DNA from 2 places in the Acetobacter sp. AC2005 genome. Region 2 is predicted to be linked to the other one. Evidence: predicted binding sites of a transcription regulator. Region 2 holds the regulator's gene; the other holds the start of a gene.

Region 1 (4,918 bases), 890 kb from region 2:
GCAAGAAAGCTTCATTATCGCCGTCAGTGGCAGCCATATCCTTGTGCTTAGATTCCAGAACCTGATAACGCTTGAGGCGGCTATGCTCTGGGTCTGGTTTGCCTTTAAAGCGTGGGTTATCCAGCAAGGTTTCCAGAACATCGGGTTCAGCCACGTTGAGTTCTGGCACAAAATGCTTGGCTTCGTTCAGATTTGTAACGTTATCATCAACGAACATCACTGTTTCTGGGCGAAGCTGGATTTTTTCGATAATGTCCTTAACCAGCGGCCCTTTCGGGCCCCATGAAATACGTGGGAAAACAAAATCGTCCCATATACCAAGCTGTTCTAGGCGCGCCTTAACGTCCTCAAACGTATTGCGTGAGCAAATGGCATTTACAATGCCTCGGCCATTCAATGTTTTTACAATATCAACATTACGCTGAATGGGGGAGATTTCCCCTTCAGAGAGAGTGCCTTCCCAGAAGGTGTCATCCAAATCCCAGATAACAAGCCGAATGCCTTCTTCCTTTGCCTGAGTAGAAGAAGACGCATGATCTTTTTTAGCAGAACTAGGCTTCTTGGGCGCGGGCGCGGAAGCAGGAGCAGCAGATTTCTTAGGCTGTGCCGAAATAGCAGGTTTAGGCTCTACCGGAAGGGAAGGGGCAGGGAGTTCGCTCATTAAAACAAGCCGAGGCGGAATGTTTGCTTTTTCTGCCTGAAGCGCGAAGAAAACCCCCCATTTCGGATCGTTATGAGGAAAACTGATCAGGGTAATAGAGTCCTGATTGTTAAATATTCCTTCAAATTTCCAGATCATTTTCCCATGGATATCGAAAATCTCTAAAAGATCTCCAGTCAATTTCCATGAATGTTCGTTGGTATGTGTGTAATCTTTGATGAGACCATCAGATCCAAATCGAAGAGAAGTCGTGAGAGGAGGATGGTTAAGAGGTCCCCAAGTCCATGCTGTGGATTCAAGTAATGCTTTGGTTACCTTAAAATCAACTGCCACGGTTACCTCTCATCTAAACTAATTTCTTCATATTATCGATATTACAATTGGTATACTGTAATTCAGTAGAGACCGAAAGTTGCAAAAAAAAACTGCCCTCTTTTCAGAGAGCAGTTTTCTTGAAACTGGTGATACGGCAAGTTTATTGCCGTATCGATGGGTTGAAAGGACTTAGAAGTCCATACCTCCCATACCACCCATGTCAGGGCCGCCAGCCGGAGCAGCTTTCTTTTCCGGGCGTTCAGCAACCATGGCTTCCGTGGTGATCAGCAGGCCAGCAACAGATGCTGCATCCTGCAGAGCCGTGCGGACAACCTTGGCCGGGTCGATAATACCGGCTTCAACCAAGTTCTTGTATTCGCCAGCCTGAGCGTCGAACCCGAAGTTGTAGTCGCTGTTTTCTAGCACCTTGTTTGCAATCACAGCACCGTCTTCACCAGCGTTGTGAGCGATCTGGCGCAGAGGAGCCTGCAGAGCGCGGCGGATGATGTCACCACCAACGCGCTGGTCATCGTTGTGGTAGTGCAGGCCTTCCAGCTTCAGCGTAGCGCGAGCCAGAGCCGTGCCACCACCCGGAACAATGCCTTCTTCCACAGCAGCGCGGGTTGCGTGTAGGGCATCGTCAACGCGGTCTTTGCGTTCTTTCACTTCCACTTCGGTGGAACCACCAACGCGGATCACGGCAACACCGCCAGCCAGTTTGGCCAGACGTTCCTGCAGCTTTTCGCGGTCGTAGTCGGAAGAGGTTTCTTCGATCTGTGCACGGATCTGCTTAACGCGACCCTTGATGTCATCGGCTTTGCCAGCACCATCAACAATGGTGGTGTTTTCTTTGTCGATGTGCACCTTCTTGGCGGTGCCAAGCATGTTCAGGGTAACGGTTTCCAGCTTGATGCCCAGATCTTCGCTGATGACCTGACCACCCGTAAGGATAGCAATGTCTTCCAGCATAGCTTTGCGGCGATCACCAAAGCCCGGAGCTTTAACAGCAGCAATTTTCAGGCCACCACGCAGCTTGTTGACAACCAGAGTTGCCAGAGCTTCACCGTCAACGTCTTCTGCAATGATCAGCAGCGGACGGCCGGACTGAACAACAGATTCCAGCAGCGGCAGCATGGGCTGCAGGGAAGACAGCTTCTTTTCATGGATCAGGATGTAGGGGTTTTCCAGATCCGCTGTCATCTTTTCCGGGTTCGTCACGAAGTACGGAGAGATGTAGCCGCGGTCAAACTGCATGCCTTCAACAACATCCAGTTCTGTCTGGAAGTGCTTGGCTTCTTCAACCGTGATCACGCCTTCGGAGCCAACTTTCTGCATGGCTTCGGAGATCATCTGACCGATTTCAGATTCACCGTTTGCAGAAATTGTACCAACCTGAGCGGTTTCCGCCGGGGTGGTCACTTTCTTGGCGTTTTTCTTCAGCTCTTCGATAACAACGGCAACAGCCTTGTCGATCCCGCGCTTCAGATCCATCGGGTTCATGCCAGCGGCAACTGCCTTATGGCCTTCACGCACGATAGCCTGAGCCAGAACCGTAGCCGTTGTGGTGCCGTCACCAGCAATATCATTGGTTTTGGATGCTACTTCACGCAGCATCTGAGCGCCCATGTTTTCGAACTTGTCAGCCAGTTCGATTTCCTTGGCAACGGAAACACCGTCCTTGGTAATGCGGGGAGCACCAAAGCTCTTATCCAGCACCACGTTACGGCCTTTGGGACCCAGCGTTACTTTTACAGCGTCAGCCAGAATATCCACACCGCGCAGCATGCGCTGGCGTGCGTCTGCACCAAACTTTACGTCTTTGGCAGCCATTGAATTTCTCCTGTGAAGATCGTTCTGAAATTAAAATGCGGATCAGCGCAAAATCAGGCGGTTACCACGCCCATGATGTCGCTTTCCTTCATGATCAGCAGCTCTTCGCCGTCGATCTTCACTTCCGTGCCGGACCATTTACCAAACAGGACGCGGTCACCAGCCTTAACATCAAGCGCCACAATCTGGCCCTGTTCATTCCGGGCACCCGGACCAACACCAATCACTTCGCCTTCCATAGGCTTTTCCTGAGCTGTGTCAGGAATAATGATCCCGCCAGCGGTCTTCTGTTCGCCTTCGAGGCGACGGACAACTACCCGGTCGTGTAAGGGACGAAACTTCGTCATTATGGATCGCTCCACATTCATTTTTGGGATGGTGCCCTTAACAGAAAGCAGCCCCATCCGCTTTGTCGCGCGTAACATAACGCCGCGTTACGTTAGCACTCCCACCCCGGGAGTGCCAGAAAATGAGATAGGTCTGCCCAAAGGCAGAGTCAAGGAATGTGGATAAAGTTTCTTTTTGCTGTAACCTGAGAGCACATAGGAGGTGCTCATATGGGTCATATCACAACACTTCAGGCTGCGGACGGACATGAGTTTTCCGCATGGGAAACCGAAGGCAGCCATCATCCTTACACACTTGTGGTGCTTCAGGAAATTTTTGGTGTGAACCACCATATCCGGCAGGTATGCGAAAACTTTGCCAAGGCAGGATTCCACGTGATTGCGCCAGCCTTGTTTGACCGCGTGCAGCGTGGGGCGGAACTGGATTATTCCGCAGAAGGCGTGAAAGAGGGCCTGGCATTGCGGTCGCAGATCCCGCTTGCCAAAACATTACTGGATATTCAGGCAGCCACTTCAGTGCTCAAGCCTCGTAAAGTCGGCATTATCGGTTATTGCTGGGGTGGTACACTGGCTTGGGAAGCCGCATGCAGAACAGATGATTTTGCGGCTGCTGTTGGCTGGTATGGGGGTGGTATTGCCGCCAGCCGGAACGAGACTCCGCGCTGCCCGGTACAGCTCCATTTTGGTGAACAGGATGCAAGTATCCCGCATACCGATATTGCAGCTATTCGGCAGGCGCATCCGGAAGTTGAACTTTACGTGTACGACGATGCAGGGCACGGATTTGGTTGTTCGGAAAGAAGCTCTTTTAATGCCAAAGCTTATCAGGAAGCGCAGGAACGCAGCATTGATTTCCTGAAAAGCAACATGAATCCGTAGGCCTATTTCCCTGTCCCAGCTGTGGTCGGTTAGCGAATTATGATTGACAATTGCGGCTGGTCATGGGGGGATGGGGTATATCCTGAACCGCACACGGTGTGCAGCAGGACAAAACGTTGAGAAGAACAAGGACTATCCCGCTCATGCCGACCGGTACAGTAAAATGGTTTAACGCCACCAAGGGTTATGGCTTTATTGCCCCAGATGATGGCGGTAAAGATGTGTTCGTGCATATTACCGCAGTACAGGCAGCGGGTTTGCGTGGCCTGAATGACGGACAGAAAGTTTCTTTCGATCTGGTTGAAGAACGCGGCAAGCAGGCTGCAACCAATCTGAAAGTAGATTGATTTTTCAGGCAGGGCCGATCAGTTTTGATCGGCCCTTTCTGTATCTGCCAAAAAGGCAGCAAGTTCTCGTGCTGTGTCTGCTAACCCAAGGCGGCGGACTTCCACCCCTTCGGGAAAAGCACTGAGCAAGCGGGTAGGGGTGCGCCTGTCTAACAAGACAAAGACCCCGCGATCAGACTGACGGCGAATAAGCCGGCCAAAGGCCTGACGTAACCGTAGGCGTGCAATCCGTTCATCAAAAGATTTCGGGTCACCTCCAGAAAGGTGAATCCGGCGTTCACGATGCAGAATATCTGGCCGGGGCCACGGCACGCGTTCAAAGGCCACCAGCCGTAGCGCATTTCCGGGCACATCCACGCCATCGCGCATGGCATCCGTGCCTAGCAGGCAGGCGTGTTCTTCTGTCCGAAAAATATCGACCAGCGTATTGTTGTCCATCGCATCTACATGCTGGGCATAAAGCGGCAGACCGTTTTCTTCCAGTGTAGGCGCAATACGATCGTACACACCGCGCAAGCGGGAAATGGCCGTAAACAGCC
Region 2 (4,918 bases):
CCTGAGCATTGCGCTGGAGCGGCAGATCCAAACTGGTGTGAACATCCAACCCGCCCTGCATGGTCACGTCTTGGCCGTAACGCTCCATCAGTTCACGGCGCACTTCTTCCGCAAACCATTCTGCACCCGGTGCCGGGCCGGGGCGCGTAAAGCTGCGGGTGGTCAACGGCTGGGCTTCTGCTACACGCGCGGCATCATGCGTAATGGCCCCAATATCGGCCATACGTTCCAGCACCCAGTTTCTGCGCCCTCGAGCTGCATCGGGGAAGCGTACAGGGTTATAATTAGTGGGAGATTTAGGCAGCGCCGCTAAAAATGCGGCCTCTGCATCATCCAGTTGATCAAGCGGCTTGTTGAAATAGGTCTGGGATGCTGCGGCAATACCATATGCGCCGCTGCCCAGATAAATTTCGTTCAGGTAGATTTCCAGAATCTTGTCTTTGGGCAGAACCTGCTCCACCCGCATGGCCAAAAAGGCTTCCTTAGCCTTACGCCGGAAAGATACCGCGTTGCTGCCCAGCAGCATGATACGCGCCACCTGCTGCGTAATGGTGGATGCCCCAATAGGCCGCTTGCCTTTGCCGCGCGTTAAATCCGTAAGGCCAGCACGCGCAATGGCAACTGGGTCCACCCCTTTGTGTGTCCAGAATTTCTGGTCTTCTGCCGCCACAAATGCATTTTTGACCTTATCGGGCACGGCACTAATAGGCACAAAAATACGCCGCTCATTCGCCAGTTCGGCAATAAGCTGATCATCTCCGGCATAAAGGCGGCTCATGACTGGCGGCTGGTAGGAGCGCAAGCCCTCTACCGTAGGCAGATCCGCCACAATCCCTTCGTATTGGGACCACAGCAGAACCACAGCACCCGTGGTGCCAACCAACGCCAACGCAGCCGTTGCCCCAAGCACCTTCCGCCATTGGCGAAAGAGCGGGCGGCGTAGATCGGGCCTGCGATTTTGCGGAGACCTGCCCTGAGAATGGCTGGAAGATGAACCCTGATCACCAGAAGACGGAGCGCTTGTCATACAGGCCCTTTACCATTCTCACACATAATCGTCTGCCCTGTTTGCGCATTGTAATAAAAATCATGGCCGAATTCCGACCACATCTACAAACAGTGCTAACCCAGCATGTCACCCAGCAGGCGGGCTGTATAATCCACTACCGGCACAATACGCCCATAATTGATACGGGTGGGGCCGATAACCCCGATAGCCCCTACTATCCGGTTCGCCTCATTACGGGCAGGCGCCATAACAACAGACATACCTGTAGCCCCAAACAACCCGCTTTCTGCACCAATAAAAATGCGCACCCCTTCAGAGTTCTCTACCAACTCCAACAGGCGCAACATGGTTTCCTGCGCTTCCAGCCGGTCAAACAGTGTTTGAATGGCCAGCAGCCTGTCCTGCCCATCTACATCGGCCAATAAACGAGATTGCCCGCGCACAATCAGGGTGCCCCCCAGCCCGTCTCCGCCACCATCCCAAATGGCAAGGCCGCTTTCTACCACCTCTGCTGTAAGACCATTCAGAATACTTCGGTCTTCCGTCATTTCAGAGCTTACGCGCGTGCGTAAATCTGGCAGAGATGCCCCCATGGCCCGTGCATTCAGGTAATTTGCAGCCTCCACCAAGGCGGAAGGCGGCATACCGGGCGGTGTTTCGATAACACGGTTTTCAACATGCCCATCCGCACCCACCAGAATAACCAGTGCGCGATTGCTGCCTAATGCCACAAACTCAATGTGCTTGATGCCACCATCCCCTTTGGGCGCTACCACCAACCCGGCAGCATCGGACATGCCCGCCAAAAGAGATGAAGCCTCTGTAAGCGTATCTTGCAGTGAGCGCCCTTTGGCCTCCAGCGATTGGCCGATGACCCGCTGATCTTCTTCCGAGAGCGCGCCAAACTGCAACAGGCCATCTACAAACAGCCGCAACCCTTTTTCTGTAGGCAACCGCCCGGCAGATGTATGGGGGGAAAACAGCAACCCGGCTTCTGTAAGGGATGCCATGATATTGCGTATTGTGGCCGGAGAAAGCGGCAGCCCAAGCCTGTGAGACACCGTGCGGGAGCCAACGGGTTCCCCGCTCGCTACATATTCTTCCACCACTTCACGCAGAATAGCCGCAGACCGCGCATTCAACCCCGGAGGCAGAGCAGCTTTTACTGGCAGCAAACCACGCTTCATGACACAAGGGCTCCTTCGCATATCCATAAATCCCGGATAGCCTTTATATACCTTATTCGTGCAGTTTTACTGCCGACAAAAGCGCACCATACGCGCCAGACATCTTATTTTACCAAGGAGCTTTCCATGCGCCCTTCAGGCCGCCAGCCAGACCAGATGCGCCCCATTACCATTGAAACAGGCTTTGCCCACCACGCTGAAGGCTCTGCCCTTATTCGCGTTGGCGGCACGGAAGTACTGTGCACTGCCAGCGTAGAAAACCGCGTGCCGCCTTTTTTGCGTGGCAAAGGTACAGGCTGGGTTACGGCAGAATACGGCATGCTGCCCCGCGCCACCCACACACGCGGCAACCGCGAAGCTGCCAAGGGCAAACAGTCTGGCCGCACGCAGGAAATCCAGCGCCTTATTGGCCGCTCCCTCCGCGCCGTCACAGATCTGGACGCTCTGGGTGAAATGAGCATTACGCTGGATTGTGATGTGCTGAACGCTGATGGCGGTACACGCTGCGCTTCCATTACAGGCGCATGGGTAGCGTTGCGTCTGGCCCTTGGCAAACTGGTCGCCACCAATGTGTTGCCACGCCTACCGCTGCGCGGGCAGGTTGCTGCCGTTTCCTGCGGGCTGACAACTGAAGGCGCTGTGCTGGATCTGGATTACGTGGAAGATAGCTCTGCTTCTGCTGATACCAACTTTGTACTGACAGCAGACCGTCGCATTGTGGAAATTCAGGGCACAGCAGAAAGCGCACCATTTACGGAAGATGCGTTTGACAACCTGTTTGCACTTGCACGCAAGGGTGTAACCGAGCTGTTTGAAGCCCAGATGGCTGCCGTGGAAGCTGCAGAAAAAAAGCGCGCATGAACGCTATAAAACTGGAACGTGGCAGCACCCTTGTGCTTGCCACGCACAATGCTGGCAAGCTGGCAGAATTTGCCACTCTGCTGGCTGATTTTGGCATCAAGGTTGTTTCTGCTGGTGAGTTAAACTTGCCAGAGCCAGAAGAAACGGCAACCACTTTTGCAGGCAATGCCGCCATTAAGGCCTTAGCCGCCGCCAAAGCTGCCAACCTGCCCGCACTAGCCGATGATTCTGGGCTATGTGTGGCCGCACTGGATGGCGCACCCGGCATTTATTCTGCGCGCTGGGCTGGCCCGAACAAAGATTTTGCTGGGGCCATGGCGCGTATTGAAAAAGAAATTGGGCAAGGCAAACGCAACGCATGGTTTATTTGCGTGCTGTGTCTGGCTTTGCCTGATGGCCGTACAGAAAGCTTTGAAGGCCGCATAGATGGCCAGATTGTTTGGCCACCACGAGGCACACAGGGCCACGGATATGATCCGATTTTTGCCCCCGAAGGCGAAGCCCGCACATTTGCTGAAATGGCTGATGCAGAAAAAAACGCCATCAGCCACCGCGCCCGCGCCTTTGAGGCCTTTAAAAACGCGTGCCTGAGCTAAAAGCCTAACTACCTACACACTAACCACCTGCCGGTTCTGCGGAACTGACAGGTGGCCCCTGAATGGGGAAGCGAATGAGCAAATAAGGTGGTTGGCGCTCATCCTTACCATCATGAAAGCCCGCAAGACGGTTCCACTGCCCCAGTGTGCAATACACATGGGTGTGCGTGCAAAAAATACCGTCTGGAGAAAGAATCCGCGGGTCATGCACCATGAGTTCCATGGAACCATCCGTATTGCGGCGAAAAATGGCATCATGCTCAAAATTGGTGGTGTAAATGCGCCCTTGAGCATCTGTTGCCAGACCATCCGCCACACCTTTTTCTCCTTCATCCTTTACGGCGGCAGCCAACGCACTTTCTGAGACTGACATATCTGACAATACGGCCGTAGGCAGGCTGTACAAGCGGCGACTGGTAAGAGGGGAATAAAATACGCGGCTGGAATCCGGGCTTAAGGTGATGCCATCCACCCCGCCAGTCACAAATTTGGGTTTTTGCGCGGGATCGTATTTAAGCGGTAATCCTTCCACCACAGCCATAAAACCAGCCTCTGCCTGTGTGGAGGAATGTTTCCCCAATACGCGCCGTTGCTGACCTGTAGCGATATCTACCACCACCAAAGCCGGACTGTGGCCGAAGGAACTATCGGTTACGTAAACGGTTCCTTCCGCCCCATGTGTAAGGTCCACCCGCAAATCATTCATATGGCTGTCAGGCAACAAAGCTGGAGCTTTTAGAGCGATAGAACGCACCAACTTATTGGCAGCAGGATCAAAGCAGACAATTTTTGCGGCACCCGGCTGCAAAGGTAATCCGGCCAATTTGCCATCATCAATCGCCCAGATAAAACCGCGCGTGTCCTGTGTCATACCGTGAATGGAAAGCAAGCGTTCTGCCGGAGGGGCATCTGATGGCATGCTCAGTGCAGCACTTGGCCACGGAACAAGATGGCCATTCACCAATTCCGCCAGCGTGGCCCCTTTATGGTTAATGGCATGCCGTGGAAAGCCTACAAAAACACGACCATTATCCGTCACCACAATGCCCGATGGCCCCGGCCCATAAAACTCCGCCACAATCTCGAATGACCCGGCAGATTCGTAACCCTGATCCCCATGCACCCCGGTTTGCACAATAGCGCTTGGAGTAGCACACACAGATTTGGCGAGCGCCAAACCCACCCCTGCACCACCAGCCACAAGCAGATGCCGCCGCGCCAGTTTGGAGCTACGTGTGGGGCTAAACGGCTTCTGATTCAGCGTT

The links. The regulator HrcA, encoded in region 2, represses chaperone genes, less so after heat shock. The targets are predictions, from matches to a motif close to GTTNGCACTCNCNNNNNGNGAGTGCNAAC.
Region 1: the regulator HrcA is predicted to act here: its motif matches at 3,245-3,273, upstream of groES (co-chaperone GroES).

Annotation. Positions count from the first base shown of each region.
Region 1 is NZ_CP149625.1:2,080,089-2,085,006, forward strand. It holds gene QQM41_RS09910 (HAD-IIIC family phosphatase) at 1-661, opposite strand, end outside; gene groL (chaperonin GroEL) at 1,166-2,806, opposite strand; gene groES (co-chaperone GroES) at 2,860-3,153, opposite strand; gene QQM41_RS09925 (dienelactone hydrolase family protein) at 3,364-4,032, shown strand; gene QQM41_RS09930 (cold-shock protein) at 4,176-4,379, shown strand; gene QQM41_RS09935 (ATP-dependent DNA helicase) at 4,398-4,918, opposite strand, start outside.
Region 2 is NZ_CP149625.1:1,191,802-1,196,719, forward strand. It holds gene QQM41_RS05805 (PBP1A family penicillin-binding protein) at 1-1,027, opposite strand, end outside; gene hrcA (heat-inducible transcriptional repressor HrcA) at 1,123-2,223, opposite strand; gene rph (ribonuclease PH) at 2,323-3,057, shown strand; gene rdgB (RdgB/HAM1 family non-canonical purine NTP pyrophosphatase) at 3,054-3,653, shown strand; gene QQM41_RS05825 (L-dopachrome tautomerase-related protein) at 3,673-4,918, opposite strand, start outside.